DNA from 3 places in the Streptomyces sp. ID05-39B genome. Region 1 is predicted to be linked to each of the others. Evidence: riboswitches for the same ligand, from Rfam matches in the RefSeq annotation. Region 1 holds a riboswitch; each other region holds the start of a gene.
The links. Region 1 has a riboswitch for thiamine pyrophosphate ahead of P1P75_RS31975 (thiamine ABC transporter substrate-binding protein). Riboswitches for the same ligand answer to the same signal wherever they lie in the genome.
Positions count from the first base shown of each region.

Region 2: it holds a riboswitch for thiamine pyrophosphate, as region 1 does, so the genes downstream of both, thiC (phosphomethylpyrimidine synthase ThiC) here and P1P75_RS31975 (thiamine ABC transporter substrate-binding protein) in region 1, are expected to answer to the same signal.
Region 3: it holds a riboswitch for thiamine pyrophosphate, as region 1 does, so the genes downstream of both, thiO (glycine oxidase ThiO) here and P1P75_RS31975 (thiamine ABC transporter substrate-binding protein) in region 1, are expected to answer to the same signal.

Region 1 is NZ_JARGEF010000211.1:3,892-14,324, forward strand. Features, by position in the region: gene P1P75_RS31965 (ABC transporter ATP-binding protein) at 1-228, opposite strand, end outside; gene P1P75_RS31970 (iron ABC transporter permease) at 228-1,829, opposite strand; gene P1P75_RS31975 (thiamine ABC transporter substrate-binding protein) at 1,916-3,001, opposite strand; TPP riboswitch at 3,083-3,189, opposite strand; gene rlmN (23S rRNA (adenine(2503)-C(2))-methyltransferase RlmN) at 3,246-4,352, opposite strand; gene P1P75_RS31985 (hypothetical protein) at 4,396-4,572, opposite strand; gene P1P75_RS31990 (phosphatidate cytidylyltransferase) at 4,660-5,916, opposite strand; gene frr (ribosome recycling factor) at 5,916-6,473, opposite strand; gene pyrH (UMP kinase) at 6,668-7,429, opposite strand; gene tsf (translation elongation factor Ts) at 7,616-8,452, opposite strand; gene rpsB (30S ribosomal protein S2) at 8,608-9,564, opposite strand; gene P1P75_RS32015 (M23 family metallopeptidase) at 9,847-10,433, shown strand, end outside.
Region 2 is NZ_JARGEF010000005.1:26,008-36,440, forward strand. Features, by position in the region: gene P1P75_RS02580 (metallophosphoesterase) at 1-475, shown strand, start outside; gene P1P75_RS02585 (hypothetical protein) at 669-1,544, shown strand; gene P1P75_RS02590 (VWA domain-containing protein) at 1,633-3,048, opposite strand; gene P1P75_RS02595 (hypothetical protein) at 3,400-4,503, opposite strand; gene thiC (phosphomethylpyrimidine synthase ThiC) at 4,647-6,461, opposite strand; TPP riboswitch at 6,454-6,643, opposite strand; gene P1P75_RS02605 (YibE/F family protein) at 6,715-8,481, shown strand; gene P1P75_RS02610 (SsgA family sporulation/cell division regulator) at 8,648-9,094, opposite strand; gene P1P75_RS02615 (IclR family transcriptional regulator C-terminal domain-containing protein) at 9,193-10,059, opposite strand; gene P1P75_RS02620 (DUF5326 family protein) at 10,252-10,433, opposite strand, start outside.
Region 3 is NZ_JARGEF010000143.1:5,483-15,915, forward strand. Features, by position in the region: gene P1P75_RS26470 (FAD-dependent oxidoreductase) at 1-1,068, opposite strand, end outside; gene P1P75_RS26475 (hypothetical protein) at 1,101-1,502, opposite strand; TPP riboswitch at 1,555-1,666, shown strand; gene thiO (glycine oxidase ThiO) at 1,664-2,827, shown strand; gene thiS (sulfur carrier protein ThiS) at 2,824-3,024, shown strand; gene P1P75_RS26490 (thiazole synthase) at 3,028-3,822, shown strand; gene pknB (Stk1 family PASTA domain-containing Ser/Thr kinase) at 3,981-5,930, shown strand; gene P1P75_RS26500 (deoxyribonuclease IV) at 6,071-6,949, shown strand; gene P1P75_RS26505 (sulfite oxidase-like oxidoreductase) at 7,034-7,666, opposite strand; gene bfr (bacterioferritin) at 7,842-8,321, shown strand; gene P1P75_RS26515 ((2Fe-2S)-binding protein) at 8,406-8,630, opposite strand; gene P1P75_RS26520 (class II 3-deoxy-7-phosphoheptulonate synthase) at 8,776-10,128, opposite strand; gene P1P75_RS42095 (trp operon leader peptide) at 10,225-10,281, shown strand; gene P1P75_RS26525 (anthranilate synthase family protein) at 10,397-10,433, shown strand, end outside.

The sequences.
Region 1 (10,433 bases):
CCCCAGCCCCCGCCGGTGCGCGGGCACGCCCACCTGGTCGCGTCCGTCGAGCACCACCCGCCCCGCGTCCAGCGGCTGCAGCCCGGCCACCGCCCGCAGCAACGTCGACTTGCCGCTGCCGCTCGGCCCCAGCACACACACCACCTCGTGCTCGACCACTTCGAGATCGACGGCGTCCAGCACCGCCCGTCCCCCGAACCGCACGGTCGTACCTTCGAGCCGCAGCATCAGAACTCCCCCGTACGGTCGGTGCGCAGCCGCTCCAGCACCAGCAGGGCGACCGCGCACACCAGCATCAGAATCGTCGAAAGGGCCATCGCCTGCCCGTAGTTCAGCTCCCCGGCCCGCCCCAGCAGCCGCGCCACGGCGACCGGCAGGGTCGGGTTGTCGGGCCGTGCGATGAACACCGTCGCCCCGAACTCGCCCAGCGACACGGCGAAGGCGAACCCGGCGGCGACCAGCAGCGCCCGCCGCACCATCGGCAGGTCCACCTCCCGCCACACCCGCCACGGCGACGCCCCGAGCACGGCCGCCGCCTCCCGCAGCCGCTCGTCCACGGCCCGCAGCACCGGCAGCATGGTCCGCACGACGAACGGCACCCCGACCAGCGCCTGCGCGAGCGGCACCAGGATCCAGGTGGCCCGCAGGTCCAGCGGAGGTTCGTCGAGCGCGATCAGGAAGCCGAAGCCGACGGTCACCGCGGAGACGCCCAGCGGCAGCATGAGCAGCGCGTCGAACCCGCGGACCAACCGCCCCGCGTCCCGCCGCGTCAGGGCCGCCGCCGCCAGCCCGCCGACCGTCACCGCGATCACGGTGGCGGCGAGGGCGTACTCCAGCGAGTTGCCGACGGCCTCGATCGGCGGAACCAGGAACACATTGCCGTCATCGCTGGTCAACGCCCGATAGTAGGCGAAGTCGGGGGCGTCGAAGGAGCGTTGCACCAGCACCGCCAACGGCAGCACGAGCAGCAGCGCGACCGTGCCGAGCACCCCTGCGAGCAGCGCCCACTGCCCCGCCCCACGCGGCCTCCGTGCGGTCCCGGCCGCGTCCACCAGCCGCAGCGCGCTCTCCCGCCGCCGTACGGTCCAGGCGTGCACGGCGAGGATCGCGCCGACGGCGAGGAACTGGACGATCGTCAGGACGGCGGCCGTCGGCAGGTCGAAGATCTCCGAGGTCTGCCGGTAGATCTCGACCTCCAGCGTGGAGAAGGTCGGGCCGCCGAGGATCTGCACCACCCCGAAGGAGGTGAAGGTGAAGAGGAACACCATGAGCGCGGCGGCCGCCACGGCCGGCGCGAGGGCCGGGAGCGTGACCTGCCGCCAGGCCCGCAGGGGCGAGGCGCCGAGCATCCGCGCGGCCTCCTCCTGCCGCGGGTCGAGCTGCGCCCACAGCCCGCCGACCGTCCGCACGACGACGGCGTAGTTGAAGAAGACGTGCGCGAGCAGGATCGCCCACACGGTGGTGTCCAGCCGTACGCCCCACAGCTCGTCGAGGAGACCGCCGCGGCCGACCAGCGCCAGGAACGCCGTACCGACGACGACGGTCGGCAGGACGAACGGGACGGTCACGACGGCTCGCAGGACCTGCCTGCCGGGGAAGGAGAAGCGGGCGAAGACGTAGGCGGCGGGCAGGGCGATCAGCAGGGTGAGCGCGGTGGAGGCGAGCGCCTGCCAGGTGGTGAACCACAGGACGTGCCGGATGTCGGACTGCCCGAGGACGTCGAACAGGCGCCCGAAGTGCCAGCCGCCGCCGGAATACAGACCACGCGCGAGGATCGCGGCGACCGGGTAGGCGAAGAACAGCCCGAAGAACGCGACGGGCAGGGCCATGAGCCCCAGCCGCGCCACGCTCCCGGTGGGCCGGCGGCGCGGAGCCGCCCGCCGGTCCCCGCCAGGCCCGCCTGCTGGAGGCCCGCCTACTTCAGTACGAGCGAGGTCCACGACTTGACCCACTGGTCGCGGTCCGCGGCGATCTTCGCCGGGGCCATCGTCTCCGGATCCTTGGCGGCCGGGCCGAACTCGGTGAACTCGGCGGGCACGGCCGCGCCCTTCGCCACCGGGTAGACGAACATGTTGAGCGGCATGTCCTGCTGGAACGGCTTCGAGATCAGGAAGTCGATCAGCGCCTTGCCGCCCTCGCTGTTCTTCGCGTTGCTCAGTAGCCCGGCGAACTCGATCTGCCGGAAGCAGGTGCCGGCCGCGACGCCGGTCGGCGCGGTCGTCGGCTTCGGGTCGCCGTAGATCACCTCGGCGGGCGGCGAGGAGGCGTAGGACACGACGAGCGGCCGGTCCCCGCCGGTCTTCCTGCCGCCGGCCGAACCGGAGAACTCCTCGTTGTAGGCCTGCTCCCAGCCGTCGACCACCTTCACACCGTTGGCCTTCAGCTTCTTCCAGTACCCCTCCCAGCCGTCGTCCCCGTACTTCGCGGCGGTGCCCAGCAGGAAGCCGAGACCGGGCGAGGAGGTCGAGGCGTTCTCGGTGACGAGGAGGTTCTTGTACGCCGGCTTCACCAGGTCGTCGAAGGTGGCGGGCGGGGCCAGCCTGTGGTCGGCGAAGTACTTCTTGTCGTAGTTGACGCAGATGTCGCCGTGGTCGACGGGCGTGACCCGGTGCTTCCCTGCGTCCAGCTGGTACTGCCCGTCGATCTGGTCCAGCCCCTTCGCCTCGTACGACTGGAAGACGCCGTTGTCGAGCGCGCGGGAGAGCAGGGTGTTGTCGACGCCGAAGAAGACGTCGCCCTGCGGGTTGTCCTTGGTGAGGATCGCCTTGTTGACGGCCTGCCCGGCGTCGCCGTCCTTGAGGACCTTCACCTGGTAGCCGGACTGCTTCTCGAAGTCGGCGAGCACGTTCTTGGAGACGGCCCACGAGTCGTGGCTGACGAGCGTGACGGTCTTGCTCCTGCCCTCGCTCTGCGAGGAACCGCCGTCGTCCGACGATCCGCAGGCGGACAGCGTGACAAGACCGAGGCCCACGGCCGCGGCGACGAACATCCTGGTGTGCACTGGAATTCCTCCTGGAGGTGACCAGGAAGAGACGCGGCCCCGCCCGGAACCCACGAGGGGTGTCCGGGCAGGGCGCAACAGCTCGAGTGATGACCGAACTTCCTACCCAGAATGACCTGGGCGAGGTTCAGAGGGTCTGCGGCCCGGTGCCGCACTCTCAGCGCTGTGGCGCTCCCCTGTCGGAATATGAAGATGTCTGGTTTCCGCACTGTCCGAAAAAAGGGCAGTACTTACGCCGGTCAGACTACCGCTCGGTCGCGGCGAGCTGACCACACGCCCCGTCGATCTCCTGACCACGCGTGTCCCGAACGGTGACGGGCACCCCGTGCGCCGCGATGGCGTCGACGAACGCCTTCTCGTCCTCGGGGCGCGAGGCGGTCCACTTGGAGCCCGGCGTCGGGTTGAGCGGGATCAGGTTCACATGGACGGGCCGGCCCTTGAGCATGCGGCCGAGCCGGTCACCACGCCAGGCCTGGTCGTTGATGTCACGGATCAGCGCGTACTCGATGGACAGCCGGCGGCCGGACCTCTCGGCGTACTCGAACCCGGCGTCGAGCACCTCGCGCACCTTCCACCGCGTGTTCACCGGGACGAGGGTGTCGCGCAGCTCGTCGTCGGGGGCGTGCAGCGAGATGGCGAGCCGGCACTTGAAGCCCTCGTCGGAGAACCGGTTGATGGCCGGCACCAGCCCCACGGTCGACACGGTGATCCCGCGCTGCGAAAGCCCCAGCCCGTCGGGCGCGGGGTCGGTGAGCGCGCGAATCGAGGCGACGACCCGCTTGTAGTTGGCGAGCGGCTCGCCCATGCCCATGAACACGATGTTGGACAGCCGGGCCGGCCCGCCGGGAACCTCCCCGTCGCGCAGCGCCCGCATCCCGTCCACGATCTGGTGGACGATCTCGGCGGTGGACAGATTCCGGTCCAGCCCCGCCTGCCCCGTCGCACAGAACGGGCAGTTCATCCCACAGCCGGCCTGCGAACTGATGCACATGGTCACCCGGTCCGGGTACCGCATCAGCACCGACTCCACGAGCGTGCCGTCGAACAGCCGCCAGAGCGTCTTGCGGGTGGTCCCCTGGTCCGTCGACAGATGCCGTACGACCGTCATCAGATCGGGCAGCAGCGCCTCGCGCAGCTTCTCGCGGCTACCGGCGGGGATGTCCGTCCACTCGGCCGGGTCGTGCGCGAACCGCGCGAAGTAGTGCTGGGACAGCTGTTTCGCACGGAACGGCTTCTCCCCGATCTCCGCCACCACCTCCTTCCGCTCGGCGGGCGAGAGGTCGGCGAGGTGCCGCGGCGGCTTCTTGGCTCCGCGGGGGGCGACGAAAGTGAGTTCTCCGGGCTTCGGCATAACTCTTCCAGTGTCGCAGATCGACTCGGGTGCCCCGGTCGGCTCAGAAGAGGCCGCCGATCAGGCCTGCGCACCAGGCAACGTACGTCTTCGTGCGGTGCCATCCGCCGCAGTACAGCTTGGGCCTGCGCCGCCCGTTCTGCGCGAGGAGCGACTCGCACCACCGGCACGGCAGGTCGCCGTGGTATCTGCCGTCCTCGCCCCGCCTCGCCGTCCCCATACCCGAGAACCTACCGAAGCGGCCGGTCATGGGACGAGCCCCCGTCCGCGGGGGACGGGGGCTCGTTTCGGCCAGGCTGAGCAGTTGTCAGCCGGACCCCACGAACAGCACCAGCAACAGCCACACCACCGGCGCGGTGGGCAGGAGCGAGTCGAGGCGGTCCATGATGCCGCCGTGACCGGGGAGCAGGGTGCCCATGTCCTTGATGCCGAGGTCCCGCTTGATCATGGACTCGCCGAGGTCACCGAGGGTGGCGCTGACCGCGACCGCCAGGCCGAGCAGCAGGCCCTGCCACCAGGTGCCGTCCTCGATCACGAACTCCATGCACAGCGCGCCCACGACCATCGCGAACGACACCGCGCCGAGCAGGCCCTCGCGGGTCTTGCCGGGGCTGATCCGCGGAGCGAGCTTGTGCTTGCCGAAGCGCCAGCCGACGGCGTACGCACCGGTGTCGCTGACGACCGTCAGGAGCAGGAAGGTCATCACCCGGAGCGCGCCGTCGTCCGCGGTGAGCATCAATGCGACGAACGTGGCCAGGAACGGGACGTAGAAGGCCGCGAAGACGCCGGCCGTGACGTCCTTGAGGTAGCCCTCCGGGGGTTCCGTCATCCGCCAGACCAGGACCGCGAGCGCGGTCAGGGCCATGGCGACCCAGGCACCCTCGGCACCCCGGACGTATCCGGCGACGACCATGGCCGCGCCGCCGACCGCGAGCGGCACCAGCGGAGCCTTGATGCCCTTGCGCTCCTGCAGCCGGCTGGTCAGTTCCCACAGGCCGACGACGACCGCGACGACGATCACGCCGACGAAGACGGCCTTGACGACGAACAGCGACGCGATGATCACCGCACCGAGTCCGACGCCCACGCCTATGGCCGCAGTCAGGTCCCGGCCCGCGCTCTTCTTCTGCGGGGCGGAGGCCGGCTGTGGTGCGTCGGGCATGGGCTCCGGATTCTGCGGCACCGCCGCAGCGGGCTGTGCCGACGGGGTCTCGTCACGGAACGTCCCCGCGGGGGACGTCTCGTTTCGGAACGTACCGTCGTGGGACGTCGCGCCGTGGGACGTCTCGTCTCGGAACGTCCCGCCTCGGAACGTCTCGTTTCGGAACAAGGGGCCGCCCAGCCGAGCGGCCCCCCGGTCGTCATCCTGGTTTCCGCCATGAGCGGGTACGTCGGGGACGATGGGCATGGGGCGAGTCTGCTGCGCCTCAGGCGCATCGTACGCGGGACCCGCCGGGGCAGCCCCCTGGACAGGTCCGTGCGGGACGGCCCCGTGATCGTTGGGCCCCCAGTACCCGGCCTGTGAACCGGCTCGTGGCGGAGCGCCCCAGGAAGAGTCGTTCATCAGACCTCGAGCAGCTCCGCTTCCTTGTGCTTCAGGAGCTCGTCCACCTGGGCGACGTACTTCGCGGTGGTGTCGTCGAGTTCCTTCTCGGCGCGGCGGCCCTCGTCCTCGCCGACCTCACCGTCCTTGATCATCTTGTCGATGGCGTCCTTGGCCTTGCGACGCACCGCGCGGATCGAGATCTTGGAGTCCTCGGCCTTGGTCCGGGCCACCTTGATGTAGTCCTTGCGGCGCTCCTCCGTCAGCTCGGGGAACACCACCCGGATGATGTTGCCGTCGTTGCTCGGGTTGACGCCCAGGTCCGAGTCACGGATCGCCTGCTCGATGTTGCGCAGCGCGCTCTTGTCGAACGGGGTCACGACCGCCATGCGCGGCTCCGGCACGGAGAACGAAGCCAGCTGGTTGATCGGCGTCGGCGCGCCGTAGTAGTCGGCCACGATCTTGTTGAACATCGCCGGGTGCGCACGGCCGGTGCGGATCGCGGCGAAGTCCTCCTTGGCGACCACGACGGCCTTCTCCATCTTCTCCTCGGCCTCGAGGAGGGTCTCTTCGATCACCACTTGCTCCTGCGTGTCTTGAGTAGGCCCGGCTCCGGTTCCTTGCGGAGGCGGCGGCCGGCTGCGTCGCGTCTTCTTCCTGCACGGTTCCCGACCGGCAGGACATTGTCCATCCCCCGACCAGGGTCCGTCGCCCGGTCAGGTGTTGTCGTACGAACCGGGATTCCTACGGCCGGACCGGGGAGTTCCGCCGGTCAGGCCCGGCTGCCCTGCTCACTCACCAGCGTGCCGATCTTCTCACCCTTGACGGCCCGAGCGATATTGCCCTCCACCAGAAGCTCGAAGACGAGGATCGGCAGCTCGTTGTCGCGGCACAGCGTGATCGCGGTCATGTCGGCGACCTTCAGGTCGCGCGTGATGACCTCGCCGTACCCGAGGGCGTCGAACTTGACGGCCTCGGGGTTGGTCTTCGGGTCGGAGTCGTAGACGCCGTCCACGCCGTTCTTGCCCATCAGGAGCGCTTCGGCGTCGATCTCCAGGGCGCGCTGGGCGGCGGTGGTGTCGGTGGAGAAGTACGGCATGCCCATACCGGCGCCGAAGATGACGACGCGGCCCTTCTCCAGGTGGCGCACGGCGCGCAGCGGGATGTACGGCTCGGCGACCTGGCCCATGGTGATGGCGGTCTGGACCCGGCTGTCGATGCCCTCCTTCTCCAGGAAGTCCTGGAGGGCCAGGCAGTTCATGACCGTGCCGAGCATGCCCATGTAGTCCGAGCGGGCCCGGTCCATGCCGCGTACCTGGAGTTCTGCGCCGCGGAAGAAGTTGCCGCCGCCGATGACCACCGCGATCTCCGCCCCGTCGCGCACGACGGCCGCGATCTCACGGGCGATCTTGTGCACCACGTCGGGGTCGACACCCAGGCTGCCGCCACCGGCGAAAGCCTCTCCGGACAGCTTCAGCAGAAACCGGCCGCTCACTTTGCCGTCGTCGCTCTTCTGAGCCTTGGTGGTGGTCATGGGAGATCCCGCCTCTTTCACGTGGTGCACATACGAAGAAGGCCACTGCCGGTGGGGTGTTCGCAACCCGTGCGCGGCAATGGCCTCCTCGTCAGATCTGCTGTCGTCCGTCACACGCCAGGTGACGGCGTCCACGGACGACTGCTGCCGACCCTATCGGGGCCGGGCGTCCGTCGCTGTACGGACTCAGATGCCGACCTTGATGCGCGCGAAGCGCTTCAGGCTGACACCGGCCTCGTCCAGGACCTTCTGCACGGACTTCCTGTTGTCCAGGGCGTACGGCTGACCGAGGACCGTGGCGTCCTTGAAGAAGCCGTTGAGACGACCCTCGACGATCTTGGCGATCGCGGCCTCGGGCTTGCCCTCGGCGCGGGTGGTCTCCTCGGCGATACGACGCTCCGACTCGACGACCTCGGCCGGCACGTCCTCCTTGGAGAGGTACTTCGGCGCGAAGGCGGCGATGTGCTGGGCGATGCCCTTGGCGACCTCGGCGTTGGGCTTGTCCAGCTCGACGAGGACACCGATCTGCGGGGGCAGGTCGGGCATCGTGCGGTGCATGTACGCGGAAACGTAGCCGTCCGCGAACTGCGCGAAACGGTCCAGGACGATCTTCTCGCCCAGGTTGGCGTTGGCCTCGTCCACGTACGCCTGGACCGTCTTGCCGGGCTCGATCTCGGAGGCGAGGAGCGCCTCGAGGTCGGCCGGGGCGGTCTTGGCGACGTGCTCGACGATCGTGTTGGCGACGGCCTGGAACTTCTCGCTCTTGGCGACGAAGTCCGTCTCGCACTTCAGCTCGACGATGGTGCCGGCCGAGTTGTCGTCCGCGATGAGCGAGACCACGGCGCCGTTCTCGGCGGAGCGGCCCTCGCGCTTGGCGACGCCCTTCTGGCCCTTGATACGGAGCGCTTCGACGGCCTTGTCGACGTTGCCCTCGGCCTCGTCCAGCGCCTTCTTGCAGTCCATCATGCCGGCGCCGGTGAGCTCGCGGAGCTTCTTGACGTCGGCGGCGGTGTAGTTCGCCATGAGTCTGTGAGTCTTTCTCGAAGTCTGGAAGATCGGAGATCTACGGGGTCTGCGGCCTCCATGGAGCTGTAGGCCTGTGACCCACCGCTGACCTACGGGTGAACGGCGGGAGCGGACTTGATGTCACCGCTCCCGCCGTCGCACGTCCCGACGGGTCAGGCCTGCTCGCCCTCGGCGGCCGGCGTCTCGGCGACCGGAGCCTCGGCCTCGGCGGCCGGAGCCTCGGCGGCCGGAGCCTCCGCAGCCGGGGCCTCCTCGGCGGCGGGCGCCTCAGCGGCGGCCTCGGCGGCGGGCGCCTCGGCAGCGGCCTCAGCCGGCTTCTCGGCGTCGTCCGCCTTCTTCTCGCCCTCGAGCAGGTCGCGCTCCCACGCGGCCAGCGGCTCGCCGGCGGCCTTGTCACCCTTGCCCTCGGTGGCGACACCGGAGCGGGAGATGAGGCCCTCGGCCACGGCGTCGGCGATCACGCGGGTGAGCAGCGTGACGGAGCGGATCGCGTCGTCGTTGCCCGGGATCTTGTAGTCGACCTCGTCGGGGTCGCAGTTGGTGTCGAGGATGGCGACGACCGGGATGTTGAGCTTCCGGGCCTCACCGACCGCGATGTGCTCCTTCTTGGTGTCCACGATCCAGACGGCGCTGGGAACCTTGGACATCTCGCGGATACCACCGAGGGTCTTCTCGAGCTTGATCTTCTCGCGCGAGAGGACCAGGAGCTCCTTCTTCGTCAGACCCGACGCGGCGACGTCCTCGAAGTCGATCTGCTCGAGCTCCTTGAGGCGCTGCAGACGCTTGTAGACGGTCGAGAAGTTGGTGAGCATGCCGCCCAGCCAGCGCTGGTTGACGTAGGGCATGCCGACGCGGGTGGCCTGCTCGGCGATGGCCTCCTGCGCCTGCTTCTTCGTGCCGACGAACATGACCGTGCCGCCGTGGGCGACGGTCTCCTTGACGAACTCGTAGGCGCGGTCGATGTACGACAGCGACTGGAGCAGGTCGATGATGTAGATGCCGTTGCGCTCCGTGAAGATGAAGCGCTTCATCTTCGGGTTCCAACGACGGGTCTGGTGACCGAAGTGGACGCCGCTCTCCAGCAGCTCCCGCATCGTGACGACGGCCATGGCCGCTCTCCTTGATTTTCTCGGTTGTGCCGCGGGAACCGGACGGCTCCCGCGCCTGACGCCCGCTGTGCGCCGAGCCGCGAAGGACCGAGGGGCGCAGATACCGGGAATCCGACCGAGGTCGGGGCCCTGGTACCGGGGCGTGCGAAGTCGACCCGGTGACCCGGATCGCCAGAAGAAGTGTACGGGACCCTGGGGGTACCGGGTGACGCCGCTGTCCACAACCGGGGAGTAGTCCACAGGTCTGGGCGGCGCCGGGTCCGCGGGCGCGACGGTTCTCCCATGCACGTCAACCGATTCCTGGCCCTGCCGCTGGGCCTTCTGCTCACAGCGACGGCCTCGGCGTCCGGCGCGGCGCCTGCGCCTTCCCCGGCCACGCCTCCCGCGTCCCCGCCCTCCGCGACAGCCGCGCCCTCGGTTCCGGCCCCGCCCCCGTCTCCGGTTCCGGCGATCGCCCGGTCCTGGCCGGTGGGCAGCCGCCCCGCGGTGCTGCGAGGCTGGGAACCCCCGGCCACCCCGTACGCCCGCGGCCACCGCGGGGTCGACCTGGCGGCCCCCGCCGGTGTCCCGGTCCGGGCCGTCGCCGCGGGACGGGTCCTGTTCGCGGGACGGGTCGCGGGACGGGGCGTGGTCTCACTGGAACTGACCGGGACGGGCACCCCGCCCCTGCGCACGACCTACGAGCCCGTGTCCCCCTCGGTCACCGAGGGGGACGAGATCACCCCGGCCCAGCAGGTCGGCACCCTCTCCCCCACGGCCTCCCACTGCCCCACCGCGTGCCTGCACTGGGGCCTGCGCAGGGGTGAGACCTACCTGAACCCTCTCTCCCTGCTCCCCGCATGGCTGAGCGCGAGGGAGCCCTCGCGCTC
Region 2 (10,433 bases), on a different contig from region 1:
GAAGTCCGACATGGACCGCCTCCAGGACCATCACCTCCAGTGGATGGCCCGCCTCGACGCCATGGAGGAGGTCGACGGACACCTGCTCGTGCACTCCGACACCACCGCCTACCTCGACTACGGCGACTCGATCGAGGCGGTCAACGACACCGTCCGCGAGACGATCACCCGTAACGACGCGGACGAAGTGTGGGATCTCTTCCGCAAGTTCACCAAGCGCTTCTCCTTCCGCGACGAGGGCGGCGCCGACGCCGTCCGCTCCCTCCTCGATACGTACGGTGGCACCCGCATCGTTCACGGCCACAGCCCGATTCCGTATCTGCTGGGCGATGCCGGCTCCGAGGAGGACGAGGACTCGGCCGGTCCGGTCGTCGAAGGTCCGCACGTCTACGCCGACGGGCTGGCCATCGCGATGGATGGCGGCGTGACGATGGCCGGAAAGCTGCTGGTCCAGCAACTGCCGCTGTCCCCCTGACCGTTCACGGGTCCGTCGCAGGCCGCGCGGGACCCGCCCGACGGCGCCGCGGCCCAGGGGCCAATTTCAGCAAACCCCCTGTCACCTCATGCCGTCGCCGCTCTACCATCGGTTTATCCGTAGCAGGCTCCCCTCCGTTTCTGCCCGACGGCTCGTTGGCATGCGAGCCCCAAGCCCTACGGAGCATCGGGGGATGCACATGAACAGCGTTCCGCAGCACCTGCACAGCGAGGACCGCCAGGAGTACGAGCGGATCCTCGACGAGGCGCTGCGCTCCGCACCACACCACCCGGAACCGGCCGCTGTGGGACAGCGGCTCAACCCCGAACAACTGCGCACCATGGCGCTCAACGCCTCCGCGCTCATCACGGCGTCCGCGGCGACCGAGTACCAGCACTATGTGAAGGTCCGCGACGAACTGCGCCATCCCGCGCCGTCCACCCCGTCCCCGGCCGGCCATGAGTCCGGCACCGGGGAGCCAGGCGTGGGCGGGATGGGCCTCGCCGCCACCATGGGGGAGGCCGCCGAGGCCGCGGGAGCGGGCGCCGTCGCCGTCGCCGCCGTCCTCACCCCGGTCCTCGCCGGGACCGCCGCGGTGATCTTCCTGCTCGTCGGCTACATCCTGCGGATGCTCGACCCCGAGCCGGCGTTCGCCAGGACGATGCTCACCACCGGATGGACGTTCGGAGCCGTGGCCGCGGCCGCGATCCTGGTCGCCACCGTCGGCCTCCTGCTCACCGCCCTGCGCAACCGTCCCTCCCTGGAGGCCGGCCCGTACAGCGAACTGAGCGAGGAGGTGGACCGCGCAAGGGAAGCCTGGCGGGAAGCCCTACTGGAGCGGGGCATCCTGCCGTTCCTGCGCGAGGCCCTCGCCGACCCCGGCACGTGCGCCGCACTCGACCCCGCTCCCACCCCGCCGGCGCCCACCGGCCGCCTGCCGAAGATCGGCTACGGCCGTCCGGGCTTCAGCAGCCCCGACGAAGGAACCTCGGCCGGCTCCCGCCCGAGCTACAGCAGCCCGGACTACTCCAGCCCGGACTTCGGAGGGCCTGAACACCAGCCGGAATAGGCCCTCGGCTTGCGCCCCCACCCCGGGGAGCGCAAGCCGTAGGCCGGTCCGGCGGAAGGAAGGGCGAGGGCATCAGCCGGCATACCGGTCAGAGGATGCCCGCCTGCCCCGCGGCCGTGAGCCAACTCGGGAACTCGGACAGGAGACGGTCGTAGAGCTCTTGGTCCGGGACCGTGCGGATGTCGTCGACGGCGAAGAAGCCGACGTTGTCCACACGTCGGCCGGGCAGTGTGTCGAACCGCTCCAGTACGCCGTAGTTCGAGCGACCGAGCCCGACGAACTGCCAGAAGACCGGCTCCTCCGCCGCCGCGCGCAGTTCCCTCTCGATCGCGGCGTCGCGGTAGACGCCTCCGTCGGAGAAGAACAGCACCAGCGTGGGCACCGCCGCCGGATTCGCCCGCACATAGTCTCTGACCTGGGAAATCACCTTCTGTTCCTCGTTCTGGATGCCGACCGAGCGCATGTCCACCTGGCCCGGTTGCAGCCCCTTCCGCGGCTTCTTGCTCCGCCGGAACAGGCTCATCTCCCCCACCCGCACATGCAGCCGCAGCCACTCGGGCAGCTCACCCAGGCGCAGATCCGGCAGCCGGGCCGGATCGGAGGCGAAGGTCCAGGCCTGCATCTCACCGTCGTCATCAAGCTCGGCCGCCACGGCGGCCATCCGCTCGACCACGTCGGCCACCACCCCGCCGGAGTACAGAAAGGACATGGACCCCGACGCGTCGAGCACGAGCACGACCCGCGCTCTGACTCCTGCGGCCCCGCTCTTCCTCAGGCTGACCGCGACCTGCTCCTTCCGTAGCGACAACCGCTTGCGCATATCAACCGGAAGCTGCTCCTCCCCCTTGGCGAACCGGGCCCCGGCCGGCGACGCGGTTACGGCGGAGGCGGCCGCAGCCGGCGGGGGCAGAGTCGGCGGGGGCGGCGTGAGTACGGCCGATGCGGCGGGGTCGGCAGCCGTGCCGGCGGGCTCCTCGTCGACGCTGATCCCGAAGTCGGTGGCCAGCCCGGCGAGCCCGGAGGCATAGCCCTGTCCGACCGCGCGGAACTTCCACCGCCCCTCGCGCAGGTACAACTCACCTCCGATGAAAGCCGTTTCCGTCTCTCCCCGCATCTCGAACCGCGCCAGCTCCGCCAGGCTCCCGGCATCGAGCAGCCTGAGCGTCAGACCGGCCACCTGCCCGAAGGTGCCGCCGTCGGCGGACGCGCACAGCTCCACACGCGCGACGGCACTCTCCAGCGAACGCAGATCCACCTCCACCGTGTCGGCGGTGACACCGGCGGCGGTCCGCTTCCCCAGGTGGTTGACGGCGCCGGAAGCGTGCCGGGGCTGGTTGTAGAAGACGAAGTCCGCGTCGTCACGCACCTTCCCGGCGGCGGTCAGCAGCAGAGCCGACACATCCACGTCCGGCCCCCCACCCCGCTCGGACCAACTGATCTCGACGCGGACGGACGGCACATCGACCGGCAGATTGGCGCCCTTGCTCATGGATCGCGCTGTCATGCCCCCAGTCTGCCGACCCCCACCCCAGAAGCACCCCCTGGGACGATTCCCTGCGCGCCGGTCCGCGACATGAGTCCCGGGCGCCCGGCGGTCTGTCCGCGATCGGCAGATACACGCGATTACCAGCGGCCGCAAAAGTCCCTGGACTTCTCACGCCAACCGATAGTCGGTGCCTCCTGCAGTCAAAGATGACCAAGCTTCCCCTGTAGCCGCCGTTTGGAGAATTCCTGTCTCATGTTTTGACTGATCTTCATCAACGAAAATCTGAGCCTTCATGTGCAGCGGAGCCTCCTACCCTCTGACAGCGACCGTAGTCGACGGCTATTCTGCCTTTATGCTGTGCCGCTGCGCCTACATACGTCGAACAATTTGCGCCTGTGCCCTCTCGACCGGTGTGCGGCTGAAGACATGAACCAGTGCGAGATGGAAGAGCGCCGGCGCGAGGGGAGCCCACCGATGAATTCGATCGGAACGCAGCATGTACTTGATCACTGCCGCGGGGCGGAAAGGCACGTAATCGATATTCTGATGTTCCCAGCGATCCGCGACCCCCCTACTCATACGTGCCTGCAAATCCTCCCGAGTCAATTCCTTCAGCTTGGCGTAGAAGTGGGCGCTCCAGTGGCGCTTCTCGACGTCCAGTACAAATGCAAGCAACTCGAGTGAGTACTCGAGCGGTTCGATGGACAGTTCCTCCCGCATACCGCGCCGGGCGACCGCATACAGGTCCGGGGCGCTCCTCCCGGACGAGTCGATATGCCGTGACATTCCTTCGTTGACGGAGGAGTTCCAGACATTGGGTGCCATGCGGACCCGGCCACTGCGCTGACTGACGACCAACATGTCATCAGCGGTCACAACTGCGATATTGACGGCGAAACTGCAATGCAGAAATACAGGCGCCTGCAGCGGATCGTCCGGATTGAGATAGCGGGAACGCGGAGTTGTCCCGTCGGTCATTCGGCGATCGAGTTGCTGAGCCGCGAGAAAGGTGTAGTAATCCGTCGGGCGCAGTCTCAGGTGGACTTCGGGATGCTCGTCCAGAGCGGTCCGGGATACGTCGAACGATTCGACCGCGTAGCGAGGACCATTCCACAACGGTGTTCGGCCCTCTGCGCGCAAACGTGCACTCTCTGCCTCGATTTCAGCCCGCCAGCCGACCATGTCCGAAGGCAACTCGATCTCCTCGTCGAGCACTTGGATATAGACGGCTTCGGCAGGTATGGAGGATTCACCGTCTCCTTCAACGATCAGGGCGGAAGTGTGAAGAGGGCCTATGGAGAAGGTGCTCCATGCGGGACTGGACTCTTCCCGCTGTCTGAGGCTGCGTACTGCACTCGTCGAACGAGTCCGTAGCCTGTACCAACTGTTCTGTAAGGGTTGTTGGAACAACACCGCGAACAGCATCCCGAGCACAGCGCCGACGACTCCATTGGCCACATCGATCCCACCCATGACAGGCAGGGTAGGGATGTTGATCACGCCACGTGCGATCTTGGCTCTTCCGTTACGGCACGGGATCAAGACGTCCTGCGTCCCGGGGAGGCCCCAGCCGTTGTGACCGGGGCCTTGGAGAGGGAGTCAGCGCATGCGCCTGGTCAGTCGGCGAGCGGCAGGTACACCCTGTTCCCGCTCGCTGCGAACTCCTTCGACTTCTGGAGCATCCCCTCGGCGACCTCATCAGCCGTCGCGCCCGCGGCCGCCGTACCACCGAACTGCGCTGTGATGCTTTGGCTGATCTTCATCGAGCAGAACTTCGGCCCGCACATCGAGCAGAAGTGAGCCGTCTTCGCCGGCTCCGCCGGCAGTGTCTCGTCGTGGAACTCCCGGGCGGTGTCCGGGTCGAGGGCCAGGTTGAACTGGTCCTCCCAGCGGAACTCGAAGCGGGCGTCGGACAGCGCGTCGTCCCACTCCTGCGCACCGGGGTGTCCCTTGGCGAGATCGGCCGCGTGGGCGGCGATCTTGTAGGTGATGACACCGGTCTTGACGTCGTCACGGTTGGGCAGGCCCAGGTGCTCCTTGGGCGTGACGTAGCAGAGCATGGCCGTCCCCCACCAGGCGATCATCGCCGCACCGATGCCGGAGGTGATGTGGTCGTACGCCGGGGCGATGTCCGTCGTCAGCGGGCCGAGCGTATAGAACGGAGCTTCGTCGCAGATCTCCTGCTGAAGGTCGATGTTCTCCTTGATCTTGTGCATCGGGACATGTCCCGGGCCTTCGATCATCGTCTGAACATGGAAACGCTTCGCGATCCGGTTGAGTTCCCCAAGTGTGCGCAACTCCGCGAACTGTGCCTCGTCATTGGCGTCCGCGATCGAACCGGGCCGCAGGCCGTCGCCCAGCGAGTACGTGACGTCGTAGGCCGCGAGGATCTCGCAGAGTTCCTCGAAGTTCTCGTAGAGGAACGACTCCTTGTGGTGGGCCAGGCACCAGGCGGCCATGATCGAGCCGCCACGGGAGACGATGCCCGTCTTTCGGTTGGCCGTCAGCGGCACGTACGGCAGGCGCACGCCCGCGTGGACGGTCATGTAGTCCACGCCCTGCTCGGCCTGCTCGATCACCGTGTCCTTGTAGATCTCCCAGGTCAGCTCCTCGGCCCGGCCGTCGACCTTCTCCAGCGCCTGATAGAGCGGCACCGTACCGATGGGTACAGGGGAGTTGCGCAGCACCCACTCGCGGGTGGTGTGGATATTGCGGCCTGTGGACAGGTCCATGACCGTGTCGGCACCCCAACGGGTCGCCCAGGTCATCTTCTCGACCTCCTCCTCGATGGAGGAGGTCACCGCCGAGTTGCCGATGTTGGCGTTGACCTTCACCAGGAACCGCTTGCCGATGATCATCGGCTCGATCTCCGGATGGTTGATGTTGGCCGGCAGCACCGCACGTCCGGCCGCGATCTCCTCGCGTACGACCTCGGGCTCCACGTTCTCCCGGATGGCCACGTACTCCATCTCCGGCGTGATCTCGCCCCGGCGCGCGTAAGCGAGTTGAGTGACCGCCTGGCCCTCACGGCCCCGACGTGGCAGGCGTGGCCGACCTGGGAAGACCGCGTCGAGGTTGCGCAGCCCGCCGCGCGGCGAGGTGTGCTTGATCCCGTCGTCCTCCGGACGGACGGGGCGGCCCGCGTACTCCTCCGTGTCACCGCGGGCGATGAGCCAGTTCTCCCGCAGAGGCGGCAACCCCCTGCGGACATCCGTCTCGACGAGCGGATCGGTGTACGGGCCGGAGGTGTCGTACAGCGTGACCGCCCGACCGTTGGTGAGATGCACCTGACGGACCGGCACGCGCAGGTCGGAGCGGGTGCCCGCGACATACGCCTTGTGCCATCCGATGGACTTCCCGGCCTCCCCGTCGGCAGAGACCTCGTCAGAGATCTGCGCGGAGGCAGGCGTGCGTGCGTCCTTGTTGGTCATGAGACCTACTCCCTACGCCGGCATTACCCGGTAACAGGTTCAGCGGTCGACGCAGCGGCTTCCGTCTGCCGACGTGTCATGTGAAACATCACTCGGTTGTGGTGACGTTCCACGTGAAACATCGCGAAAACGGAGGTCAGCGCCCTCTCAGCCCGGTGCTCCGAGCTCCCGCGTGTGCAAAGGTGCCTCCACGCTAGCGTCCTTTGTGGCGCGGTGAACAGTGGGCCTCTGGCGTTCTTGCGATGATCGGGCGGTGACCACGACACCCCATCCCCCGTTCCCACCGCCCGAACAGCCCCGCGGGCCGGGCATTCCTCCCGGCGGACGCCCCGGGCAAGGACAGGGGTACGGCCCCGATGGCGCTTCCGCTCCCCGTCCCTCTTACCGACCCGGTTCCGGGTCGGCTTCCCGTCCCGAGACCGGCTACGGTTTCGGGCCCGACGACGGACAGGGTGCGGGCCCAGGCTCTGGCGGCGGACCCGGACATGGGCCCGGCGACGGAGCGCACGGCCCCGGTCGTGGCCACGTCGGCGGCCGTGAGGGCAGCGGAAACCCTGGTGGAGGCGGGGACGGCGGCCACGGTCCCGGCCCCGGCAGTGGGCGCGGTCCCAATGACGGGCACAGCGGCGGGCACGGCGGCGGTGACGGGCACGGCGGGCATGGCCCCGGTGCGGGCGGCGGCCACGGGCACAGCCACAGTCACGGTCCGGCCACCCCCGTCTCCCAGCATCTGCGCAAGGTCATCGCGGCCGTTCTCATCCCCTTCGGCGTGGCCGTGCTCGTCGGCCTGGTCGTGCTGTGGCCGGGCGGTGCCCCGGCGCACGAGCGCACCGGCGTCGGCTTCGACCGCCAGACACAGCAGGCGACGGTCTCCAAGGTCGAGAGCATCAGTTGCTCGTCGGCGAATGCCTCGGGGGGCACCCCCACCGGCGACACCTCGACCGCCGAGGGCTCCTCCGCGCAGCAGCAGGCGGACGGCACCTGCAAGAAGGCCACGATCCGCGTGGACACCGGTTCGGACAAGGGCCGTACGTTCACCGAGATCGTCCAGCCGGACCAGTCACGGCAGTTGCACGAGGGCCAGAAGGTCGTGGTCGCCTACGAGCCTACCGCGCCAAGAGACCTTCAGTACTCGGTCACCGACGTGAACCGCCGTGTGCCGCTGGGCCTGCTCGCCATCATCTTCGCTGTCGCCGTCGTGGTCGTCGGGCGACTGCGGGGTGTCATGGCACTGGTCGCGCTGGCCATCAGTTTCATGGTGCTGAACTTCTTCGTCCTCCCCGCGATCCTGCAAGGCTCGAACCCGCTGGCTGTGGCGATCGTCGGGGCGAGCGCCATCATGCTGATCGCCCTCTATCTGTGTCACGGCCTCTCGGCCCGCACCTCCGTGGCCGTACTGGGCACGCTCATCTCCCTGCTGCTGATCGGTGTCCTCGGTTCCTGGTTCGTCGACTGGGCGGCGCTGACCGGCAATACGGACGACAACACCGGTCTGATTCACGGTTTGTATCCGTCGATCGACATGAGCGGTCTGCTTCTGGCCGGCATCATCATCGGTTCGCTCGGTGTCCTGGACGATGTGACGGTCACCCAGACGTCGGCGGTCTGGGAACTCCACGAGGCCAACCCCTCGATGGGCTGGCGCGGGCTGTACCGGGCGGGTATCCGGATCGGCCGCGATCACATCGCGTCCGTGGTCAACACGCTGGTCCTCGCCTATGCCGGCGCCGCACTGCCGCTTCTGCTGTTGTTCTCCATCGCGGAGAGCAGCGTCGGCACGGTCGCCAACAGCGAGTTGGTCGCGGCGGAGATCGTGCGCACGCTGATCGGTTCCATCGGCCTGGTCGCCTCTGTTCCGGTCACCACGGCGCTCGCCGCGCTCGTGGTCTCGGCGGACCGGCCGGGAACCGGCACGCTCTCCGAGTCGGCCCCGGCGACGCCGGGGGCCGCGTCGGCCGGAACGGCAGGCCCCGCCTCTCCGAGCTCTCGGGGCGGCAAAGGCAGGCGACGCAAGCACTGACGCGGGCGGACGGGCGGCCCAGCGGGCGGGCGTTCGAGGGGAATCGCGGGTGCCTCCGCCCTTCGAACGCCCGAGTGGCCCGCCCTGGCATCCCGTCTTCGACCTCCCGCCTCGCTCAGCCGCGAAGAAGCGTTCCTTCAGCCTTGCGCCACCAGCCCCGCCGGGCTCACCCGGCGCTCTGTTCCTCCGCCAGGATCCGGTCCAAGGCCTCGTCGAGGTGGGCGTCGAAGTCGGCGAACGCGCCCTCCTGCCCCAGCGGAACCAGCTTGTCGGTGCGGTCGAGGAAGGCCACGAGCGGAGCCGCCGACGAGCGGAACACCGCCTGGTCACCGCCCACCTGAAGCCGGATCAGCACCTCGCCCAGCACCTCCCGGTCGGCCGGCGAGACTCGTACATCTCCCTCGCCGCACGGCCTGCCCACCCCGTCGATGAGCAGCTCACGCCCGAACGCCCAGGTCACCGGGGCGTCACCGGGCAGATGGAAGGTGAGCCGGACGGCGTACGGATCGCAGGTCTCGTAACCCAGTTCCACCGGGATGCGGAACGAGAGCTCCTCGGAGACGAGAAAGCTCATCATGACCTCTGCCTCAACTGCCTGCACGGACTCGCGCATCGCCCTACCCCGTCATTGCCGTCGACTGGCTGGGAATCAACCCCTGACACTGCACGCATCTTGCTGAACGTACACAACAGATCACAAGGAGTGAGTTTTCAGATACTGATAGAGACAGCAAGTGATCCCAGCATGCGCGCGATCTCGCTCTGCAACTGCTGCACGGCCGCGGGCAATCGGTCGGCCTGGCGAGCGGGGAGGGAGATGGCCATCGTCGCGGCGGTGGTGCCCACGGTGATCGGGACAGCGGCGCACACCGTGCCCAGCGCGTACTCCTGCCGTTCGACGACCGTCTCCATCCGCCGCACCCGGGCAAGCCGCCGCAACAGGGTGTGGTCGTCACGCACCGTGTACGGGGTGATCGACTGCACGGGGTAGCGATCAAGGTGATCGCGGCGGGCCTTGTCGTCCAGCTGGGACAGCAGGCACTGACCGATGGCGTGGGCGTGCGCGGTCTCGCGGAAGTCGGCCCATTCCTCGACCGCCGGATTGCCCGGGGTGTCGGATACGCACATGACCTCGATCTCGCCGTCCCGGTAGCGGGCGTAATACACCGGAACGCCGATCGAATCGCGCCAGTGCGCGAGGGTGGCGACCACGGTGCTGCGACGTTTCTGCGCGGCTCCGCTGCTGCCGAGGCGCTCTGCGGCCTCGCCGAAATAGAACATCCCCTTGTCGCGCCGCAGGTAGCCCTCGTGCACGAGGGTGCGCAGCAGGTGGTACGCCGTGGGCAACGCCAGGCCGGCCTCACGGGCCAGTTGCTTGGCCGGGGCCCCGCCGTCGTGCCGGGCCACGGATTCCAGCAGTCGCATGGCGCGCTGTACGGAACCGATGAGCGTCGCCGCGGACTGCGGTTGTTCAGGGACACCTATGCCCGCCGGCCGCTGCAGCGGGGGCGCGGTGGGACGCGTGCGGGTGGGGGGTGAGTGCGGTTCCGCGAATGCTGCGGTGTCAACCGTGGCCAAGGGTCACTCCCGAAGCTCGAGAGGGCGGTCCGTGCGGGGAACACGGAAGGGGGGAGCCGATCGCGGGTGCGTCCCCGCGAGGGGTTCCGGACTTTAACGGCCCTCCACCCCAGAGGGTCGTGCTGTCCGGAAAACTTCCCCCGGCCGAGGGAACCGGCGAATCCTGTTACCGGCCACCGGTCCCCGCGCCACTCACCAGTCGCCGCGTGACGAGGAACCTGCCATGAACTTCCGGACCACGTAGACCAGTCCGCCGACCACGGCGACGAAGACCAGCAGCTTGAACAGAAGGCCGATCACGAAGCCGACGACGCTCGCTATCAGGCCGCCGAACACGACCAGCGCGATGACCGGCACCGCGACCCACTTCACCC
Region 3 (10,433 bases), on a different contig from region 1:
GGGGTCGCCGCGCCACAGGGTGGTGTCGGCGCCGGTGTGATGCCCGGCGTACTGGACGAAGCGGCCGAACTGCTCCGACCAGAAGTACGGCACCGGGTCGTAGACCGCTGGGACCTCGCCGGTGGCCGGGCCGAGGATGTTGGCGGCGACGGTGCGCGGGCCCTGGAGGGCGTTGTCCCAGTGGTGGACGAGGAGGCGCTCGCCGTACCGCCCGGAGGGGAAGGAGGCGCAGTCGCCGACCGCGTACACGTCGGGCACGGACGTGCGCAGGCTCGCGTCGGCCACGACCTCGCCGTGCGGGCCCAGCTCGACGCCCGAGCCGGTCAGCCAGTCCGTGGCGGGGCGGGCGCCGATGCCGACCACGACGGCGTCGGCCGGCAGCCGGGCTCCGTCGTCGAGCAGGACCGCGCCGGGCTCGACGCGCTCCACGCGCGCGTGGGTGCGCAGTTCGGTGCCGCTGTCGGCGTACCAGGCGGTCATGGGGGCCGTGACCTCGGCGGGCAGGGCGCCGGCCAGCGGCCGGTCCGCGGCCTCCACGACGGTGACCGCGCAGCCGGCCTCGCGCGCGGCGGTGGCGAACTCGGCGCCGATCCAGCCGGCGCCGACGACCACGATGGCGTGCCGGCGGGCGAGCACCGGGCGCAGCCGTTCGGCGTCGTCCAGGGTGCGCAGCAGATGGACGCCGGGGACACCCTCGGCGCCGGGCAGCCGGATCGGTTCGGCGCCGGTGGCGAGCACGAGGACGTCGTAGGGGACGGGCCCGGACCCGGTGTCCAGTTCATGGTCGGCGGGGCGCACGCCGAGGGCCTCGGTGCCGAGCCTGAGTTCGACGCCCAGGCTCTCGAAGTCGACGTCGAAGGCGGAGTGCTCGGCCGTGCCGAGCAGGACGGCCTTGGACAGCGGGGGCCGGTCGTAGGGCTGGTGCGGTTCGGCGCCGATGAGGGTCACCGTCCCGTCGAAGCCCTGTTCGCGCAGGGCGACCGCGGTCTGCACCCCGGCCATGCCCGCGCCGACGACGACCACCCGCCGCTGCGCCGGCCTGTCTTCTTCCCGCGTCTGTTCGCTCACCTGATCACCTTAGACAACTGACGGATCATCAGTCAGTCGTCCCGCTTCCGCGACCCCGTTCCGTGACCGTGCTCCGTGACCGTGCTCCGTGACTGCTCGACCACCTGCTCCACCACGCTGGTCCCGCTGCCCGGCCGCGACTCCCACTCCCAGGTCTCGTCGAGGCGCAGCCGCCCGTCGGGCAGCTCGACGACCGCCGACACGCAGTGCCCGGACGACGTCGTCCCGTCGTGCCCGAGCTGGACGTACCGGAAGTCCAGCCGGTCCCCCTCCCGGGTACCCACCAGGTGCCCGCGGACGACGTCGCCGCCCGCGTAGCCGGCCCAGATGACGCCGTCCCGCTCCCGGTACGTGAAGCGGGTGCCGGTGCCGACCTGACCGGGGGCCTGGTCGGCCACCGGGGCCAGGACCAGGCCGTCGAGCGAACGGGCCACGAGAGGAGGCTCCCTTACTGCGACGGACGACGGGGGGCTAGGGTGGCCAACGTAGAGCACTCGCGGGAGCCCGGACGCACCGGGCTGAGAGGGAGGCTGGCGGCCTCCGACCGTACGAACCTGATCCGGGTCATGCCGGCGAAGGGAGGGGCTGGACGCCCATGTCCTCACCTACCTCGGACGTCCTCGTCGTCGGGGGCGGCATCATCGGGCTCGTCACCGCGTGGCGGGCCGCACAGCGCGGGTTCGCCACGGCTGTGGTCGACCCCGAACCGGGCGGCGGGGCCGCCCAGGTGGCGGCCGGGATGCTGGCCGCCGTCACCGAGCTGCACTACGGCGAGCAGACACTGCTCGGCCTGAACCTGGAATCGGCCCGCCGCTACCCGGAGTTCGTGGCCGAACTCACCGAACTCACGGGCCACGACCTCGGCTACCGCCGCTCCGGCACCCTCGCCGTCGCGCTGGACGCCGACGACCGCGCCCACATGCGGGAACTGCACGCCCTGCAACGGCAGTCGGGGCTCACCTCGCAGTGGCTGTCCGGGCGGGAGTGCCGCCGCCTGGAGCCGATGCTCGCGCCCGGGGTACGCGGCGGCCTGCGGGTGGACGGCGACCACCAGATCGATCCGCGACGGCTCGCGGCGGCACTGGTGGCCGCGTGCCGGCGGGCGGGCGTGACCTTCCACCGCGACTGGGCGGAACGGCTGACCGTGTCGGCCGGGCGCGCCGGCGGCGTCCTCACGCGCGCGGGTACGCCTCTCGCTGCCGGGCAGGTGGTGCTCGCGGCGGGCAGCCTCAGCGGGCGGCTCGCCGGCGTCCCGGCGGAGGTGCTGCCGCCGGTGCGGCCCGTGAAGGGGCAGGTGCTGCGCCTGACCGTGCCCCAGCGGTACGCGCCGTTCCTGACCCGGACCGTGCGGGCCGTGGTGCGCGGCAGCCACGTCTACCTGGTGCCGCGCGAGAACGGCGAGCTGGTCGTCGGGGCGACGAGCGAGGAACTGGGCTGGGACACCACGGTGACGGCCGGGGGCGTCTACGAGCTGCTGCGCGACGCCCACGAACTGGTCCCCGGAATCACCGAACTGCCGCTCACCGAGACGCGCGCGGGCCTGCGCCCCGCGTCACCGGACAACGCGCCCCTGCTCGGACCGACCGGCCTGGACGGCCTGCTCCTGGCGACCGGGCACTACCGCAACGGCGTACTGCTGACACCGGTCACCGGGGACGTGCTGGCGCACGCGCTGGCCACCGGCCAACTCCCCGACGAGGCCCGGCCCTTCACCCCCAGGCGCTTCCACCCCGCCGCACTCTCGGAGCAGCCCGCATGAACATCTCCGTCAACGGCGAGCGGCGTGAGGTCGCTCCCGGCACGGCCCTCGACAGCGTCGTACGGTCCCTGACGCCGGCGCCCTCCGGGGTGGCCGCCGCCCTCAACGAAACCGTCGTCCCGCGCGCGCGGTGGTCCGCCACCAGCCTCTCCGACGGAGACCGCGTGGAAGTCCTCACCGCCGTCCAGGGAGGCTGAACCATGGCCGACGATCCCTTCGTCCTCGGCGGTACGACGTACTCGTCCCGCCTGATCATGGGTACAGGCGGTGCGCCCAGCCTGGAGACTTTGGAGCGGGCGCTGGTCGCGTCCGGGACCGAGCTGACCACTGTCGCGATGCGGCGGGTCGACCCCTTGGTGCACGGGTCCGTGCTGTCCGTGCTCGAACGGCTCGGCATCGGGGTGCTGCCCAACACGGCGGGGTGCTTCACGGCCGGGGAGGCGGTGCTGACGGCGCGGCTGGCCCGGGAGGCGCTGGGCACCGATCTGGTCAAGCTGGAGGTCATCGCCGACGAGCGGACGCTGCTGCCCGATCCGATCGAACTGCTGGACGCGGCGGAGACGCTGGTCGACGACGGGTTCACGGTGCTGCCCTACACGAACGACGATCCGGTGCTGGCGCGGAAGCTGGAGGACGTCGGGTGTGCGGCGGTGATGCCGCTCGGCTCTCCGATCGGGTCCGGGCTGGGTATCCGCAACCCCCACAACTTCCAGCTGATCGTCGAGCACGCGCGCGTGCCGGTGATTCTCGACGCGGGGGCCGGTACGGCCTCGGATGTCGCGCTGGCGATGGAGCTGGGGTGCGCCGGGGTGATGCTGGCGTCGGCGGTGACGCGGGCGCAGGAGCCCGTGCTGATGGCTCGCGCGATGCGGGGGGCCGTGGAGGCGGGCCGGCTGGCCCGGCTCGCGGGCCGGATCCCCCGCCGCCACTTCGCGCAGGCGTCGACCCCCACGGACGGCCGCGCCGCGCTCGACCCGGAACGCCCGGCGTTCTGACGCTGTCACCCACGGCCGAGGGCCGAGCGCCGTCGACGGCTGTCTCGGCTCCGACCCGGCCGCCCCCACGTGTGGCTCGTCACAGGTGCGCTTCAGTCCCGCTGCGATACCGGTGTGAGCGGTGAGCGGTGTCGGTGCGGGCTCGTACACTCGCCTGCGTGGACACGACCCTTCAGGACCCTCTGGTCGGGCAGGTGCTCGACGGGCGTTATCGCGTGGAGGCGCGGATCGCGGTCGGCGGGATGGCCACGGTCTACCGGGCCGTGGACACCCGCCTCGACCGCGTTCTCGCGCTCAAGGTGATGCACCCCGCCCTCGCGGCCGACGCCTCCTTCGTCGAGCGCTTCATCCGCGAGGCCAAGTCCGTCGCCCGGCTGGCGCACCCGAATGTCGTTCAGGTGTTCGACCAGGGGGCCGACGGGGCGTACGTCTACCTCGCGATGGAGTACGTGGCCGGCTGTACCCTGCGCGACGTGCTGCGTGAGCGCGGCGCGCTCCAGCCACGGGCCGCGCTGGACATCCTGGAGCCGGTCCTCGCCGCTCTGGGCGCCGCGCACCGCGCCGGTTTCGTGCACCGGGACATGAAGCCGGAGAACGTACTGATAGGCGACGACGGCCGGGTCAAGGTCGCCGACTTCGGCCTCGTCCGGTCCGTGGACACCGTCACCAGCACCACCGGAACCGTCCTCGGCACCGTCGCCTACCTCGCCCCCGAGCAGATGGAGCAGGGCACCTCCGACGCTCGCGTGGACGTGTACGCGTGCGGGGTCGTGCTCTACGAGATGCTCACCGGCGACAAGCCGCACGACGGCGACACTCCGGCCGTGGTGCTCTACAAGCACCTCCACGAGGACGTGCCGCCGCCCTCCGCCGCCGTCCCCGGCATGGCGTTCGAGCTGGACGAGCTGGTCGCCTCGGCCACCGCCCGCACCCCGCAGGTCCGCCCGGCGGACGCCGTGGCCCTGCTCGCGCAGGTCCGCGCGGCGCGCGGCGCGCTCGACGAGGCCCAGCTGGACGCGCTGCCCCCACAGGCCCTGTCCGCCGACCGTGACATCGCCGACGACCGCACCAGCGTGATCCCGCGCTCCCTCACGGTTCCGCGCCTCCTGCCCGTCAACGAGGACGAGGCCGACGACGATCCCGCCAGATCCGGGAACCAGGTCAACCACACCTCCCGGTTCGCCTCGGAACCCCCGCTGCCGCCCCGGCGCCGCTTCGTGCGGCCCCGCCGGGCAGTGGTCGCGATCATCGCCGCCGTCCTGCTCGTGTTCGGCGTCGGCGCGGGCGTCTGGTACATCAACTCGGGCCAGTTCACCAAGGTCCCCGCGGTCCTCATGCAGACCGAGGCGCAGGCCAGGGAGCGGCTGGACGCGGCCGGGCTGGACGTGGGCGAGGTGAAGCACGCCTACAGCGACACGGTGAAGCGCGGCACCGTCATCAGCACGGACCCGGAGCCGGGCGCCCGTATCCGCGGCAACGACTCGGTGACCCTGACCGTCTCCGACGGCCCCGAGACCGTGAAGGTGCCGGACGTGAAGGGCTCACGGCTCGACAAGGCCAAGCAGCTGCTGAAGACGGACGGCCTGGAGCCGGGCCTGGTCACCGAGGCGTTCAGCGAGGACGTCCTCAAGGGCTTCGTGATCAGCAGCAGCCCCGACGCCGGTACGGAGCGGCGCGCGGGCTCGGCGGTGTCCCTCGTCGTCAGCAAGGGCGTCCCGATCGACGTCCCGGACGTCACCGGTCAGGACCTGGACGACGCACGCGCCGAGCTGGAGAAGGCCGGCCTGGTGGTGGAGATCTCCACCTCGGAGATCAACTCGGAGTTCGACAAGGGCCAGGTCGCCGCGCAGTCGCCGGGCAAGGACAAGCAGGTCGCCGACGGCGACACGGTGACGCTGACCCTGTCCAAGGGACCCGAGATGGTCGAGGTCCCGGACGTGGTGGGCGCGAGCGTGGACGACGCCAGGACCGAGCTGGAAGAGGCCGGCTTCGAGGTCGAGGAGGACCGCGGCCTGCTGGGCCTGTTCGGCGACACCGTCAAGAGCCAGTCGGTGGACGCCGGCGAGACCGCCCCCAAGGGATCGACGGTCACGATCACCATCCGGTGACGGTGACGGTGACGGTGGCGGTGGCGGTGGCGGTGACAGCGAGGGTGACGGTGACGGTGACGCCCGTGACAGTGCCCCTGTGGCGGTGAGGCCCGCCGTCCGGTGACCGGGTGGTGCCGGGAGCATGACACCCTGAACGGGTGAGTCCTCAGCACCCCTTCCCCTCCCGCAATCCGGTCGGCGGCCATGTCCCGGTGGCCGGCGGTCTGCATTCCGTGGGCCTGTCCTACGCCCATGACCTCAAGGCCGAGACGGTCCAGGTCTTCGTCGCCAACCCGCGCGGCTGGGCCACCCCGGCGGGCAGCCCGGCGCAGGACGCGGCGTTCCGGGAGGCCTGCGCGGCGGAGTCGATCCCGGCGTACGTGCACGCGCCGTATCTGATCAACTTCGGCTCGCACACCGAGGCGACGGCGCAGAGGTCGGTGGAGTCGCTGCGGCACTCGCTGCGCCGCGGGCGGGAGATCGGCGCGCTGGGCGTGGTGGTGCACACCGGGAGCGCGACGGGCGGGCGGGAGCGGTCCGTGGCGCTGAAGCAGGTCCGGGAGTATCTGCTGCCGCTGCTGGACGAGCTGACCCATGACGACGACCCGTTCCTGCTGCTGGAGTCCACGGCCGGGCAAGGTGCCTCGCTCTGCTCGCGGACCTGGGACTTCGGGCCGTACTTCGAGGCGCTCGACGCCCATCCGAGGCTCGGCGTCTGTCTGGACACCTGCCACATCTTCGCGGCCGGGCACGACCTGACCGGTCCGGCGGGCATGCACCAGACACTCGATCTGCTGGTGGACACGGTCGGCGCGGGCCGGCTCAAGCTGATCCACGCCAATGACTCCAAGGACGTGGTGGGCGCCCACAAGGACCGGCACGAGAACATCGGCGCGGGTCACATCGGCGAGGATCCGTTCCGCGCGCTGATGACGCATCCGGCGACCGCGGGGGTGCCGCTGATCATCGAGACGCCCGGCGGGAAAGAGGGGCACGCGGCGGACGTGGAACGGCTGAAGAAGCTCCGGGACGGCTGACGCCGGGCAGCGTGCGGGTCGGCCCCCGGTCCGCTCCAGGCGCTCACCGCCGTGGCCGGCCCCAGGACGTACCACCGCCGAGCCTCACAGCTCCGGGCCCTCCCCCGGCTGCTCCTGGTAGGAGTAGCGCTGCTCTTTCCACGGGTCGCCGATGTTGTGGTAGCCGCGCTCCTCCCAGAAGCCGCGGCGGTCGGCCGTCATGTACTCGACGCCGCGGACCCACTTGGGGCCCTTCCAGGCGTAGAGATGGGGCACGACCAGGCGGACCGGGAAGCCGTGCTCGGCGGTGAGCAGTTCGCCGTCCTTGTGGGTGGCGAAGAGGGTGTGCTCGGCGGCGAAGTCGGACAGCCGCAGGTTGGAGCTGAAGCCGTACTCCGCCCACACCATCACATGGGTGACATCGGCCGCGGGCGGCACGGCCTCCAGGATGGTCCGGGCCGGGACACCGCCCCACTCCGCGCCCAGCATGCTGAACTTCGTCACGCAGTGCAGATCGGCGAGCACGGTGGCGTACGGCAGTGCCGTGAACTCCTCGTGGTTCCAGCACCGCTTGTCACCGTCGGCGGTGGCCCCGAAGACCCTGAACTCCCAGCGTTCGGGCCGGAACTTGGGCACCGGGCCGTAATGTGTGACAGGCCAGCCCCGCTGAAGTCGCTGCCCCGGCGGAAGCTCGGACGCTGCTGCTTCTCCTGATTCTCGCTCCACCGGATGACCCATGTCTCCATCCTGACAGACCCCGGCCGGTGCGAATGACCAGGCATGTCCAGAATCGGGCAAGTGCCACTAAGCATGGACTAACTTACTAAGTACGCACTTACTGGACGATCTTCGGCACCGGTGAAATCATGCGGCGACACTCCCCCGTTTCTCCCGTGTGGAAGGAGCCTCTGCGATGCAGGGCGACCCCGAGGTCCTCGAGTTCCTCAATGAGCAGCTGACCGGTGAGCTGACCGCTATCAACCAGTACTTCCTGCACGCGAAGATGCAGGAGAACTTCGGCTGGACGAAGCTCGCGAAGTACACGCGGCACGAGTCGTTCGACGAGATGAAGCACGCGGAGGTCCTGACCGACCGGATCCTGTTCCTGGACGGTCTGCCGAACTACCAGCGGCTGTTCCACGTGCGCGTGGGCCAGACGGTCAAGGAGATGTTCGAGGCCGACCGGCAGGTCGAGGTCGAGGCGATCGACCGCCTCAAGCGCGGGATCAAGGTGATGCGCGAGAAGGGCGACATCACGTCCGCGAACATCTTCGAGTCGATCCTCGAGGACGAGGAGCACCACATCGACTACCTCGACACCCAGCTGGACCTGGTGGAGAAGCTCGGCGAGGCGCTGTATCTCGCGCAGCTGATCGAGCAGCCGGAGAGCTGAGCCACACACAGCTGAGCCACACACAGCCAAATCACACAGCTGAGCCGCAGAGCTGAAACCAGAGCCGAGGCCGACCCGGTGGGTTCAGGCTGCTTCGTCGAGTGCGGAGAGAACCGGCTGCCCCTGGTCGGCGAGGTCGCGGCGCGGACAGGCGCCCCGGCCGAGGATGGCCTGGATGCGCCGGACGCACGAGCCGCAGTCGGTGCCGGCCTTGCAGGCGGAGGCTATCTGGCGAGGCGTGCAGGCGCCGTCGTCCGCATGCTGCTGGACCTGCGCTTCAGTCACCTGGAAGCAGCTGCAGACGTACACGCGGATTCACCTCCCGCCGAGATCGATAAGGCTAACCTAACCTTACCCGGCGCTCAGGGACCGCAAAAGTGGGGTGGGGCGCGGATCGTATGTGATCCGCGCCCCACCCCACGCAGGTGTAACAGCCGAAACGGCTACCGGCCCGCTACTGGTCCCGGTACATCTCCGCGACGAGGAACGCCAGGTCGAGCGACTGGCTGCGGTTGAGCCGCGGATCGCAGGCCGTCTCGTAGCGCTGGTGGAGATCGTCGACGAAGATCTCGTCGCCGCCGCCCACGCACTCGGTGACGTCGTCGCCGGTCAGCTCGACGTGGATGCCGCCCGGGTGGGTGCCGAGGGCCTTGTGGACCTCGAAGAAGCCCTTGACCTCGTCGAGCACGTCGTCGAAGCGGCGGGTCTTGTGACCGGAGGCCGCCTCGAAGGTGTTGCCGTGCATCGGGTCGGTGATCCAGGCGACGGTCGCGCCCGAGGCGGTGACCTTCTCGACCAGCTCGGGCAGCTTGTCGCGGACCTTGTCGGCGCCCATGCGGACGATGAAGGTCAGCCGGCCCGGCTCCCGGTCGGGGTCGAGGCGCTCGATGTACTGGAGCGCGTCCTCGGCCGTGGTCGTCGGGCCGAGCTTGATGCCGATCGGGTTGCGGATCTTCGAGGCGAACTCGATGTGCGCGTGGTCCAGCTGTCGGGTGCGCTCGCCGATCCACACCATGTGCGCGGAGACGTCGTACAGGCGGCCCGTGCGGGAGTCGACGCGGGTGAGGGCCGACTCGTAGTCGAGGAGCAGCGCCTCGTGGGAGGCGTAGAACTCGACCGTCTTGAACTCCTCCGGGTCGGCCCCGCAGGCGTGCATGAAGTTGAGCGCCTGGTCGATCTCGCGGGCCAGCTGCTCGTAGCGCTGGCCGGACGGGGACGACTTCACGAAGTCCTGGTTCCAGGCGTGGACCTGGCGCAGGTCGGCGTAGCCGCCGGTGGTGAAGGCGCGGACCAGGTTCAGCGTGGAGGCGGACGCGTGGTACATCCGCTTCAGGCGCTCGGGGTCCGGGATACGGGCGGCCTCGTCGAACGCGAAGCCGTTGACCGAGTCACCGCGGTACGTCGGCAGGGTCACGCCGTCGCGGGTCTCGGTGTTCTTGGAGCGCGGCTTGGAGTACTGGCCCGCGATCCGGCCCACCTTCACGACCGGCACGGAGCCCGCGTAGGTGAGGACGGCGCCCATCTGGAGGAGGGTCTTGAGCTTGTTGCGGATCTGGTCGGCCGACACCGCGTCGAAGGCCTCGGCGCAGTCGCCGCCCTGGAGGAGGAACGCCTCTCCCTTGGCGACGGCCGCCAGCCGGGCACGCAGCTGGTCACACTCGCCCGCGAAGACGAGCGGCGGATACGACTCGAGGTCCGCGATCACTGCGCGCAGAGCCTCGGTGTCGGGGTACTCGGGCTGCTGCGCCGCGGGCAGGTCTCGCCAGGTGTTGCCAGCGCTGGCACTGGTCTTCGCGTTCACGGTCACGGATCCCACATTACGGGGTCGTGTCGAGTGATTTTCGTGCGGCTCGACAGGTGAGACGCCCCGGTGCTCAGGTGCGCGTGGGGTAGGGTGCCTGGCATGTTCGCGCTTTCGACCCAGAACTGGTGGTGGACCGCTCATCCGGCGGCCCACTGACTGCGCGTACGCAAGACTTCGCGAAGGCCGCCCCGAGGGGCGGCCTTCCGTGTTTTCCGGGCCGGCCGTCCCTGTCGAATCTCTCCGCCGAGAACACCGATAAGGACACGGACCCATGCATCTGCTCGACCTCCTGGCCGATCCCCGCCCGT